3 regions of the Streptomyces sp. NPDC127106 genome follow, and region 1 is predicted to be linked to each of the others. Evidence: riboswitches for the same ligand, from Rfam matches in the RefSeq annotation. Region 1 holds a riboswitch; each other region holds the start of a gene.
The links. A riboswitch is a leader RNA that binds a small molecule or an ion and turns the genes downstream of it on or off. The one in region 1 is predicted to bind thiamine pyrophosphate.

Region 1 (3,893 bases):
GGATGTCGCCCTGGCCTAGGTGCAGGACGTCGGCGCCGATGGCGTGCGCGACGTCGGCGCGGTCGTTGACCGCGAGGAGCTTGCCGTGCCGGCGGGCGGCCTCGGCGAACACCCGGAGGTGGTCGAGCTCCTCGGCGGCCTCCATGCCCTTGTGGCGGAGCTGGACGACGTCCACCCCGCCGGCGAGCACGGCGTCGAGGAATTCGGGGAGGTCCCCCTGCCGCTTGCGGGCGTCCGTGCACAGGTAGAGCCTGGCGTCGGAGAGCTGCTGGGCGTTCGCGGACATGGGTACCCCCTGGTGGGCGCAGAGAACGCGGGCCGCACCGGGCGGCCCGCGTCCCGCGGATGGATCAGTCGGCTCGGGTCAGAGGGCGAGCGCCTGGGCGCGGCGCTTGACCTCCGTGCCGCGATTCTCGCGCAGCGCCTGCACGGGGGTGCCGGGCAGGGTCTCGTCCGCGGTGAAGAGCCACTCCAGCATCTCCTCGTCGGAGAAGCCGTCGTCACGCAGCACCGTCAGCAGGCCGGTGAGGCCCTTGACGAGCTTGTTGCCGTCGATGAAGTCGGCGGGTACCTGGAGGGTGCGGTTCTCGCCGCGGCGGACGGCGATCAGCTGACCTTCCTTGACCAGCTGGCGGACCCGGGTCACTTCGACGTCCAGCATCTCGGCGATGTCGGGCAGGTGGAGCCAGGCGGGGACAAGGGCATCGATCTTTGTGTCAATCTCGGTCACGGCACAAGCCTGCCACCTCCCGCCCGCCGTCGGTACCCGGGCCGATCCGTACGGGGTTCCCCGGCCGTACGGGCGCCCCCGCGCGGCCCGGGCGCGCCGTCCGGGCGTTCCGCCGCGCTACTGCGGGGCGGCCACGGCCGACTTCAGCGGGGTGGCGGGATCGGCCACCCGGCCGGGGTCGACGGCGGCGCCGGTCTCGATCAGCTTGCGGCCCTGGGCGAGGTCCCGCGGCCGGCCCACGGCGAGGATCGCGACCAGCGACCCGGCCCGCAGCCAGCACACCGACCACGCCTGCTCGCCGGGGTCGCCGCGCCACAGCAGGGTGTCCGCTTCCGCGTGGTGGCCCGCGTACTGGACGAACCGCCCGAACTGCTCGGACCAGAAGTACGGCACCGGGTCGTAGACCTGGAGCGCGGCCCCGGCCGGAGGCTGCCCCTCGGCGTCGGCCCGGGCCCGGGCCAGGATGTTCGCCGCCACCACCCGCGGCCCCTGCAGCGCGTTGTCCCAGTGGTGCACCAGCAGCCGGGCCCCGTAGCGCGCCGAGGGGAACGAGGCGCAGTCGCCGACCGCGTACACCCCCGGCAGGGAGGTCCGCAGGTACGCGTCCGCCGTGACCGAGCCGTCGGCGCCGAGCTCGACGCCCGACCCGGCCAGCCAGCGGGTGGCGGGCCGCGCCCCGATGCCCACGACCACCGCTCCGGCGGGCAGTTCCCGGCCGTCCGCGAGCAGGACCCGCCCGGACTCCACCGAGGCGACCTTGGCGGACGTCAGGAGGGCGGCCCCCACCTCCTCGTACCAGCCGGCCATCGGCGCGGCGACCTCGGCCGGCAGGGCGCCCGCGAGCACCCGGTCCGCGGCCTCGACCACCGTCACCGCACAGCCCGCTTCCCGGGCCGCGGTGGCGAACTCCGCGCCGATCCACCCGGCGCCGACGACGACGGTGGCCGGGGTCCGGGCCAGCACGGGCCGCAGCCGGGCGGCGTCGTCCAGGGTGCGCAGCAGGTGGACGCCCGGGACGCCCTCGGCGCCGGGCAGGGTCAGCGGTTCGGCGCCGGTCGCCAGGACCAGGACCCCGTACGGGACCGGGCCGGCCTCGGTGTCCAGCTCGCGGTCGGCGGCCCGCAGGCCGCTCACCTCCACGCCGAGCCGGAGTTCGATGCCCAGGCCCTCGAAGTCGACGTCGAAGGCGGAGTCCTCGGCCTTGCCGAGCAGGACCGCCTTGGACAGCGGGGGCCGGTCGTAGGGCTGGTGGGGCTCGGCGCCCAGCAGGGTCACGGGGCCGGTCCAGCCCTGCTCGCGCAGGGCGACCGCGGTCTGCACGCCGGCCATTCCGGCGCCGACGATGACGACGCCGCTCTGAGTCTGTTCGGTCTGCTCGCTCACGCAACCCACCCTAGTCAGCAACGATCGGTGAGAAGGGGTGCACCGGCGGCCGCGTCCCGGCTCTCTCCCGCTCCCCGAAGAGGAACGGCTACTGTGGCCACCGTACCTATCGCGGGAGCCCGGGCGCACCGGGCTGAGAGGGAGGCTGGCCGGCCTCCGACCGTCCGAACCTGATCCGGGTCATGCCGGCGAAGGGAGGGGCTGGACGCCCATGCACTCGTCCAAGGGATCCGCGGCCACGGGAGCCGACGTCCTCGTCATCGGGGGCGGGATCATCGGCCTCGTCACCGCCTGGCGGGCGGCCCGGCGCGGGCTGCGCACCGCCCTCGCCGACCCGGCCCCCGGCGGCGGCGCCGCACGGGTCGCGGCGGGCATGCTCGCCCCCGTCACCGAACTGCACTACGGCGAGGAGACCCTGCTGGGCCTGGGCCTCGCCTCCGCCGCCCGCTATCCGGAATTCGCCGGTGAACTCGCCGACGCGAGCGGCGGCATGGACATCGGCTACCGCGCCTGCGGCACGCTCGCCGTGGCCCTCGACGCCGACGACCGGCTCCACCTGCGCGAGCTGCACGCCTTGCAGCGCCGCTGCGGCCTGGAGTCCGAGTGGCTCACCGGCCGCGAGTGCCGTCGCCTGGAGCCGATGCTCGCCCCGGGCGTCCGCGGTGGCCTGCGCGTCGACGGCGACCACCAGGTCGACCCGCGGCGGCTGGCCGCCGCGCTGCTGGCCGCCTGCGAGCACGCCGGCGTCGACATCCGCCGGGCGAGCGCCGAACGGCTCGTGGTCACCGCCGACCGGGCGGCCGGCGCGGTGCTCGACGACGGCACCGAGCTGTCCGCCGACCAGGTGGTGCTGGCGGCGGGCTCGTTCAGCGGTCGGCTGGCCGGCGTGCCCGACGAGGCGCTGCCGCCCGTCCGGCCGGTGAAGGGGCAGGTGCTGCGGCTCGCGGTGCCCGCCCGGTACGCGCCGTTCCTGTCACGGACGGTACGGGCCGTCGTACGCGGCAGCCACGTGTACCTGGTGCCCCGGGAGAACGGCGAACTCGTCATCGGCGCCACCAGCGAGGAACTCGGCTGGGACACCACCGTCACCGCCGGCGGGGTGTACGAACTCCTCCGCGACGCACACGAGTTGGTGCCCGGCATCACCGAACTGCCGCTGACCGAGACGCTGGCCGGACTGCGGCCCGGCTCCCCCGACAACGCCCCGCTGCTCGGCCCCACGGCCCTGCCCGGCCTGCACCTGGCCACCGGGCACTACCGCAACGGGGTGCTGCTCACCCCCGTCACCGGCGACGCCATGGCCGAACTGCTCGCCACCGGCGTCCTGCCGGAGGCCGCCCGGCCCTTCAGCCCACGCCGCTTCTCCCCCGCACGTCAGGAGTCGTACGCATGACCATCTCCGTCAACGGCGAGCCGTGCGAGCTCGCGCCCGGCACCACCCTCGACGCGGTGGTCGCCACCCTGACCACGGCCCCCTCCGGGGTCGCGGCCGCACTCAACGAGACCGTGGTCCCGCGCGGGCAGTGGCCGCACACCGCGGTCGGCGACGGCGACCGGGTCGAGGTCCTGACCGCGGTCCAGGGAGGCTGAGCACGATGGCGGACGACGCATTCGTCCTCGGCGGCCGGACCTTCTCCTCCCGCCTGGTCATGGGTACCGGCGGGGCACCCAGCCTGGAGGTGCTGGAGCACGCCCTGATCGCCTCCGGTACGGAACTCACCACGGTCGCGATGCGCCGGCTCGACCCGGCGGTGCAGGGCTCCGTCCTGGGCGTCCTCGA
Region 2 (3,893 bases), on a different contig from region 1:
ACCTTCGTCGCGCCCAGGGGGGCGAAGAAGCCGCCCCGGCACCTCGCCGACCTCTCGCCGGCCGAGCGGCGCGAGGCGGTCGCCGCGATCGGCGAGAAGCCGTTCCGGGCCAAGCAGCTCTCGCAGCACTACTTCGCCCGCTACGCCCACGACCCGGCGGAGTGGACCGACATCCCGGCGTCCTCGCGCGAGAAGCTCCGGGAGGAGCTGCTGCCGGACCTGATGAGCGTCGTACGGCACATCTCCTGCGACGACGACACCACCCGCAAGACCCTGTGGCGGCTGCACGACGGCACGCTCGTCGAGTCCGTGCTGATGCGCTACCCGGACCGGGTCACCATGTGCATCTCCTCGCAGGCGGGCTGCGGCATGAACTGCCCGTTCTGCGCCACCGGTCAGGCCGGCCTGGACCGCAACCTGTCCACCGCGGAGATCGTGCACCAGATCGTCGACGGCATGCGCGCCCTGCGCGACGGCGAGGTCCCCGGCGGCCCGGCCCGGCTGTCGAACATCGTCTTCATGGGCATGGGCGAGCCGCTGGCCAACTACAACCGGGTCGTGGGCGCCATCCGCCGGCTGACCGACGCCGAGCCCGACGGCCTGGGTCTGTCCCAGCGCGGCATCACCGTCTCCACCGTCGGCCTGGTCCCGGCGATGCTGCGGTTCGCCGACGAGGGCTTCAAGTGCCGCCTCGCCGTCTCGCTGCACGCCCCCGACGACGAGCTGCGCGACACCCTCGTGCCGGTGAACACCCGCTGGAAGGTCCGCGAGGTCCTCGACGCGGCGTGGGAGTACGCGGAGAAGTCCGGCCGCCGGGTTTCCATCGAGTACGCCCTGATCCGCGACATCAACGACCAGGCCTGGCGCGGCGACCTCCTGGGCAAGCTCCTCAAGGGCAAGCGCGTCCACGTCAACCTGATCCCGTTGAACCCGACGCCGGGCTCGAAGTGGACCGCCTCGCGCCCCGAGGACGAGCGGGCCTTCGTCGAGGCCATCGCGCGCCACGGCGTGCCCGTGACGGTGCGTGACACCCGCGGCCAGGAGATCGACGGTGCGTGCGGCCAGCTGGCCGCTGCGGAGCGGTAGCTTCCGCTTCTGGCGGTGCCGGTTCGGCCACGGGGTACCCTGTGGCCGAACCAATTGCATATTCCGACAGGGGAGCGCCACAGCGCTGAGAGTGCGGCACCGTCAGCCGCAGACCCTCTGAACCTCGCCCCGGTCATTCGGGGTAGGGAGTTCGGTCACCACTCAAGCTGTTGCGCCCTGCCCGGCGTCCGCTCCGACAGAGCGCCGGGCAGGGCCGCGTCTTCTCCTGGTCATCCCAGGAGGAATACACCAGTGAGCACCACCAAGAAGGTCGCGGGCGCCGTGCTCGCGGCCGCGCTCGGCGTCACCACGCTCAGCGCCTGCGGCGACGGCGGCCAGGACGAGGCCGGTGACGGCGCCAGCGGGGCGCCGAAGTCCAAGACGGTCACGCTCGTCACCCACGACTCCTTCAACGTGACGGACACGGTCCTGAAGGAGTTCGAGCAGCAGAGCGGCTACACCGTCAAGGTCCTCAAGTCCGGCGATGCGGGCGCCGCCCTCAACCAGGAGATCCTCACCAAGGGCTCCCCGCGCGGCGACGTCTTCTTCGGCGTGGACAACACCCTCCTCTCGCGCGCCCTGGACAACGGCGTCTTCACCCCGTACGAGGCCAAGGGCCTGGCCGGCGTGAAGCCCGAGTACGTCCTCGACAAGCAGCACCGGGTCACGCCCGTCGACTCCGGCGACATCTGCGTCAACTACGACAAGGCGTACTTCGCCGACAAGAAGATCGCCCCGCCGCAGACGCTGGACGACCTGGTCAAGCCCGAGTACAAGAACCTGCTGGTCACGGAGAACGCGGCCACCTCCTCCCCCGGCCTGGGCTTCCTGCTGGCCACCGTCGGCAAGTACGGCGAGGAGGGCTGGAAGGACTACTGGAGCAAGCTCAAGGCCAACGGCGTCGAGGTCGTCGACGGCTGGGAGCAGGCCTACAACGAGCGCTTCTCCGGCTCCGCGGGCGGCAAGAAGGCCAAGGCCGACCGCCCGCTGGTGGTCTCGTACGCCTCCAGCCCGCCGGTCGAGGTGATGTACGGCGAGCCGCAGCCGGCCGAGGCCCCGACGGGCGTCGCCACCGGCACCTGCTTCCGCCAGGTCGAGTTCGCCGGCCTGCTCAAGGGCGCGAAGAACGAGGAGGGCGGCAAGGCGCTGATCGACTTCATGATCGGCAAGAAGTTCCAGGAGGACATGCCGCTCCAGATGTTCGTGAACCCGGTGGTCACGGACGCCGCGCTGCCGGAGTTGTTCACGAAGCACGGCGTGGTCGTCGAGAAGCCGGAGACGATGGCTCCCGAGACCATCGCCAAGAACCGTGACCAGTGGGTCAAGACATGGTCCTCGCTCGTCGTGAAGTAGCACCGGGCAGGACAGGACGCGGACGCGGTGCGGCCGTCAGGCTGGCCCTGATGGCCGTACCGCTGGCCTTCTTCGCACTGTTCTTCGCCTACCCCGTCACCGCGATCGTCGGCCGCGGGGTCAGGACCGACGCCGGCTGGCAGTTCGGCCGCATCGGCGAGGTGCTGACCCAGCCCGACATCGCCGGGGTCCTCTGGTTCACCGCCTGGCAGGCGCTCGCCTCCACGGCGCTCACCCTGCTGATCGGGCTCCCCGCCGCGTACGTCTTCGCACGGCTGGAGTTCCCCGGCAAGCAGCTGCTGCGGGCCGTGGTCACCGTCCCCTTCGTGCTGCCCACCGTGGTCGTCGGCACCGCCTTCCTGGCACTGGTCGGGCGGGGCGGGCTGCTGGAGGAGCTGTGGGGCGTCCGGCTCGACACCACCGTGTGGGCGATCCTGCTCGCACACGTCTTCTTCAACTACGCGGTGGTCGTCCGCACCGTCGGCGGGCTGTGGGCGCAGCTGGACCCCCGCCAGGAGGAGGCCGCCCGCGTGCTGGGCGCCGGGCGGTTCGCCGCGTGGCGGCGGGTGACGCTGCCCGCGCTGGTCCCGGCGGTGGCCGCCGCCGCGCTCATGGTCTTCCTGTTCACCTTCACCTCGTTCGGCGTCGTGCAGATCCTCGGCGGGCCCTCGTACGCCACGCTGGAGGTGGAGGTCTACCGGCAGACCGCGCAGCTGCTGGACCTGTCCACGGCCGCCGTCCTGACGATGGTCCAGTTCGCCGCCGTCGCCCTGATCCTCGCCGTGCACGCCTGGACCGTGCGGCGGCGCGAGGCCGCGCTGCGGCTCGTGGACCCCGCGCGGACCGCGCACCGGCCGCGCGGGTTCGGGCAGCGCGCCCTGCTGGGCGGGGTGCTGCTGACGGTGGCGCTGCTGATCGTGTTGCCGCTGGGCGTACTGGTGGAGCGGTCCTTCGACGCCCCGGGCGGGTACGGGCTGGGCTTCTACCGGGCGCTGCAGAGCGCGGGCTCCGGCGGCGGAACGTTTCTGGTGCCGCCGCTGGAGGCCGTCTGGAACTCCCTGCAGTACGCACTGGCCGCCACCGCCATCGCCCTCGTGGTCGGCGGGCTCGCGGCCGCTGCGCTGACGAGGAGGGCCGGCCCCTTCGTCCGCGGCTTCGACGCGCTGCTGATGCTGCCGCTCGGGGTGTCCGCGGTGACCGTGGGCTTCGGGTTCCTGATCACCCTGGACGAGCCGCCGCTGGACCTGCGGACCTCCTGGATCCTGGTGCCGCTGGCCCAGGCGCTGGTCGGCGTGCCCTTCGTCGTACGGACCATGCTGCCGGTGCTCCGGGCCGTCGACAGCCGGCTCCGGGAGGCGGCCGCCGTCCTCGGCGCGTCCCCGCTGCGGGCCTGGCGGGAGGTGGACCTGCCGCTGGTGCGGCGGGCGCTGCTGATCGCGGCCGGCTTCGCCTTC
Region 3 (3,893 bases), on a different contig from region 1:
CCCCTTGGCCAGGTCGGCCGCGTGCGCGGCGATCTTGTAGGTGATGACGCCGGTCTTGACGTCGTCGCGGTTGGGCAGGCCCAGGTGCTCCTTGGGCGTGACGTAGCAGAGCATCGCCGTGCCCCACCAGGCGATCATCGCGGCGCCGATGCCCGAGGTGATGTGGTCGTACGCCGGCGCGACGTCCGTGGTCAGCGGGCCGAGCGTGTAGAACGGCGCCTCCTCGCAGATCTCCTGCTGGAGGTCGATGTTCTCCTTGATCTTGTGCATGGGCACGTGACCCGGGCCCTCGATCATGGTCTGCACGTTGTGGCTCTTGGCGATCTTGTTCAGTTCGCCCAGCGTCTTCAGCTCGGCGAACTGCGCTGCGTCATTGGCGTCCGCGATCGAGCCGGGGCGCAGGCCGTCACCCAGCGAGTACGTCACGTCGTACGCGGCGAGGATCTCGCAGAGCTCCTCGAAGTTCGTGTAGAGGAAGTTCTCCTTATGGTGTGCCAGGCACCACGCGGCCATGATCGAGCCGCCGCGGGAGACGATGCCGGTCTTGCGGCGGGCGGTCAGCGGCACGTACGGGAGCAGCACGCCGGCGTGGACCGTCATGTAGTCGACGCCCTGCTCGGCCTGCTCGATGACCGTGTCCTTGTAGATCTCCCAGGTCAGCTCCTCGGCCCTGCCGTCTACCTTCTCCAGGGCCTGGTAGAGCGGCACGGTGCCGATCGGCACGGGAGAGTTGCGCAGCACCCACTCGCGGGTGGTGTGGATGTTGCGGCCGGTGGAGAGGTCCATGACCGTGTCGGCACCCCAGCGGGTCGCCCAGGTCATCTTCTCGACCTCCTCCTCGATGGACGAGGTGACCGCGGAGTTGCCGATGTTGGCGTTGACCTTCACCAGGAACTTCTTGCCGATGATCATCGGCTCGATCTCCGGGTGGTTCACGTTCGCGGGCAGCACGGCGCGACCTGCGGCGATCTCCTCGCGCACGACCTCGGGGGAGACGTTCTCGCGGATCGCGACGTACTCCATCTCCGGGGTGATCTCACCGCGGCGGGCGTACGCGAGCTGCGTGACGGCCTGGCCGCCACGGCCGCGGCGCGGCAGGCGCGGACGGCCCGGGAAGACCGCGTCGAGGTTCTTGAGGCCGCCGCGCGGCGAGGTGTGCTTGATGCCGTCGTCCTCGGGGCGCACGGGACGGCCCGCGTACTCCTCGGTGTCGCCGCGGCCGATGATCCAGTTCTCGCGCAGCGGCTGCAGACCCCGTCGGACATCCGTCTCGATCTGCGGGTCGGTGTACGGACCGGACGTGTCGTAGAGCGTCACGTCCTTGCCGTTGGTGAGATGGACCTGGCGAACCGGCACCCGAATGTCGGGGCGGGAGCCCGCCACGTAGCCCTTGTGCCAGCCCGGCTGGCGCTCGGTCTGGCCGTCGGCGTCCTGGCCGACGGCAGGCGTGCGTGCGTCCTGAATGGTCATGAGACCTGATCTCCCTACGCCGGCATTACCCGGTAACAGGTTCGGCGGTCGGCGCAGCCTCTTCCCGTACGCACGTCGTGCCGTACGGTGATCAGCGCCCTCTCAGCCCGGTGCTCCGAGCTCCCGCGTTGTGCAAAGGTGCCCCCACGCTAGCGTCATCTGTGGCGTGCTGAACAGTGGGCCCCCTCAACTCTTGCGATGATCAGCCGGTGACATCCTCGACTCAGCCCCCCGACGAGCCCGCCGAGCCCACAGGTCACACTGGCCACGCACATGCCGATCACGGGCACGCGCACGGCCATTCCCACGGCCACGGGCCTGCGGCTCCCGTCTCGAAGCACCTTCGCAAGGTCATCGCAGCCGTGCTGATCCCCTTCGCCACGGCCGTGTTCGTCGGCATGGCGGTGCTCTGGCCAGGCGGCGCCCCCGCACACGAGCGCTCGGGCGTGGGCTTCGACCGCCAGACCGAGCAGGGCCGGGTGGTTCGGCTCGAACAGGTCGACTGCAAATCCGTGAACGCCTCGCAGGTGCCGCCAACGGCCAACCCCTCGACACCGGAGGGCCGCGAGGCACAGGCCGCACAGACCGGCCAGTGCAAGAAGGCCACCGTCGAAGTCGGCACGGGGCGCGACAAGGGACGCACCTTCATCGAGGTCGTCCAGCCGGGGGCGCCCCGACAACTGGCGGACGGTCAGGAAGTGGTCGTCGCCTACGCCCCCGATGCGCCCCGGGACCTGCAGTACTCCGTGATCGACGTGAACCGCAAGATCCCACTGGCAGTACTGGCAGGCATCTTCGCCCTGGTGGTGGTCCTGGTGGGGAGGATGCGCGGCCTGTTCGCGCTGATCGCCCTCGTCATCAGCTTCGCCGTGCTGACCCTGTTCATCCTGCCGGCGATCCTTCAGGGCTCGAACCCGCTGGTCGTCGCGGTCATCGGGGCGAGCGCCATCATGCTGATCGCGCTCTATCTGTGCCACGGACTGACCGCCCGCACCTCCGTCGCGGTCCTCGGGACGCTCGTCTCACTGCTGCTGATCGGACTGCTGGGCTCGGTCTTCATCGACTGGGCGTTCCTCACCGGCAACACCGACGACAACACCGGGCTGATCCACGGGCTCTACCCGGACATCGACATGAGTGGTCTGCTGCTCGCGAGCATCATCATCGGGTCGCTCGGCGTACTCGATGACGTGACGGTCACTCAGACCTCAGCGGTCTGGGAACTCCACCACGCGGACCCGGCGATGGGGCCGCGTTCCCTGTACCGCGCGGCCATCCGCATCGGCCGAGACCACATCGCATCGGTGGTCAACACCCTCGTGCTGGCCTACGCGGGCGCGGCCCTGCCCCTGCTGCTGCTGTTCTCGATCGCGAACAGCAGCGTGGGCGCGGTGGCCAACAGCGAGCTCGTCGCGGTGGAGATCGTACGGACCCTCGTGGGCTCGATCGGCCTGGTGGCCTCGGTCCCGGTCACGACGGCGCTGGCGGCGCTCGTGGTGTCCGCCGACCGGCCGGCGGGCACGGCCGGTAGTACGAAGGCGGCCGCCCCGGGTGCCGGGCGGGGGAGCCGGGGCCGGGGTAGGCGGCGCAAGCGCTGAGACCGGCTGTCAGCCGGCGTTCTGCTCGTTCTGCCGGGACTCGGCGAGGATCCTGTCGAGCGCTTCGTCGAGGCTCACCTCGAAGTCGCCGAGGCTGCGCTCCTGACCGAGCGGAACCAGCCGGTCGGTGCGGTCGAGGAAGGCGACCAGGGGTGCCGCACCGGCCCGGAAGAGGGCGCGGTCGCTGCCGACCTGGAGCCGGATGTGGACGTCCGACAGCTCCTCGGACGAGGCCGGAGCGATGTGGACGTCGCCTTCCCCGCACGGCTTGTTGATGCCGTCGAGCAGGAGCTCCCGCCCGAACGCCCAGGTCACCGGCGCGTCCCCGGGGAGGTGGAAGGTCAGCCGTACCGCGTACGGGTCGCCGGCGTCGTACCGGAGCTCCACCGGGATCCGGAACGAGAGTTCCTCGGAAACGAGGAAGCTCATCATGACTTCTGCCTGTACCGACTCGCGCATTGCCTACCCCGCTGTTGTGGAAGTGGCCAGGAATAACCCCCCGGGACCCCCTTGACAAGATTGGTGGAAGCGCTAGCGGATCACAAGGAGTGAGTTTTCAGATACTGATAGAGAAGGAGAGGGTACTCAGCAGCGCGCCTACTTCACTCCGTAGCCGATCGACTACCCACGGCAATCTTCCTTGCTGATGGAAGGGAAGAGAAATGGCCATCGTCGCGGCGGCGTCGCCGGCGGTGATCGGAATGGCGGCGCATACCGTGCCCAGCGCGTACTCCTGACGCTCGGTCACGGGTTCCATGCGCCCCAGGGAACCGATCTTCTGCTCCAGGGCGCGCTGGTCCCGCACGGTGTAGGGGGTGATGGCCT

Region 2: it holds a riboswitch for thiamine pyrophosphate, as region 1 does, so the genes downstream of both, ACFVGY_RS30920 (thiamine ABC transporter substrate binding subunit) here and thiO (glycine oxidase ThiO) in region 1, are expected to answer to the same signal.
Region 3: it holds a riboswitch for thiamine pyrophosphate, as region 1 does, so the genes downstream of both, thiC (phosphomethylpyrimidine synthase ThiC) here and thiO (glycine oxidase ThiO) in region 1, are expected to answer to the same signal.

What each region holds. Positions count from the first base shown of each region.
Region 1 is NZ_JBHXTC010000069.1:10,990-14,882, forward strand. It holds gene thiE (thiamine phosphate synthase) at 1-286, opposite strand, end outside; gene ACFVGY_RS33625 (Rv2175c family DNA-binding protein) at 365-730, opposite strand; gene ACFVGY_RS33630 (NAD(P)/FAD-dependent oxidoreductase) at 848-2,113, opposite strand; TPP riboswitch at 2,215-2,327, shown strand; gene thiO (glycine oxidase ThiO) at 2,325-3,506, shown strand; gene thiS (sulfur carrier protein ThiS) at 3,503-3,703, shown strand; gene ACFVGY_RS33645 (thiazole synthase) at 3,709-3,893, shown strand, end outside.
Region 2 is NZ_JBHXTC010000054.1:25,175-29,067, forward strand. It holds gene rlmN (23S rRNA (adenine(2503)-C(2))-methyltransferase RlmN) at 1-1,086, shown strand, start outside; TPP riboswitch at 1,145-1,253, shown strand; gene ACFVGY_RS30920 (thiamine ABC transporter substrate binding subunit) at 1,339-2,439, shown strand; gene ACFVGY_RS30925 (ABC transporter permease) at 2,415-3,893, shown strand, end outside.
Region 3 is NZ_JBHXTC010000008.1:82,657-86,549, forward strand. It holds gene thiC (phosphomethylpyrimidine synthase ThiC) at 1-1,470, opposite strand, end outside; TPP riboswitch at 1,465-1,607, opposite strand; gene ACFVGY_RS10865 (YibE/F family protein) at 1,680-3,068, shown strand; gene ACFVGY_RS10870 (SsgA family sporulation/cell division regulator) at 3,078-3,527, opposite strand; gene ACFVGY_RS10875 (IclR family transcriptional regulator) at 3,625-3,893, opposite strand, start outside.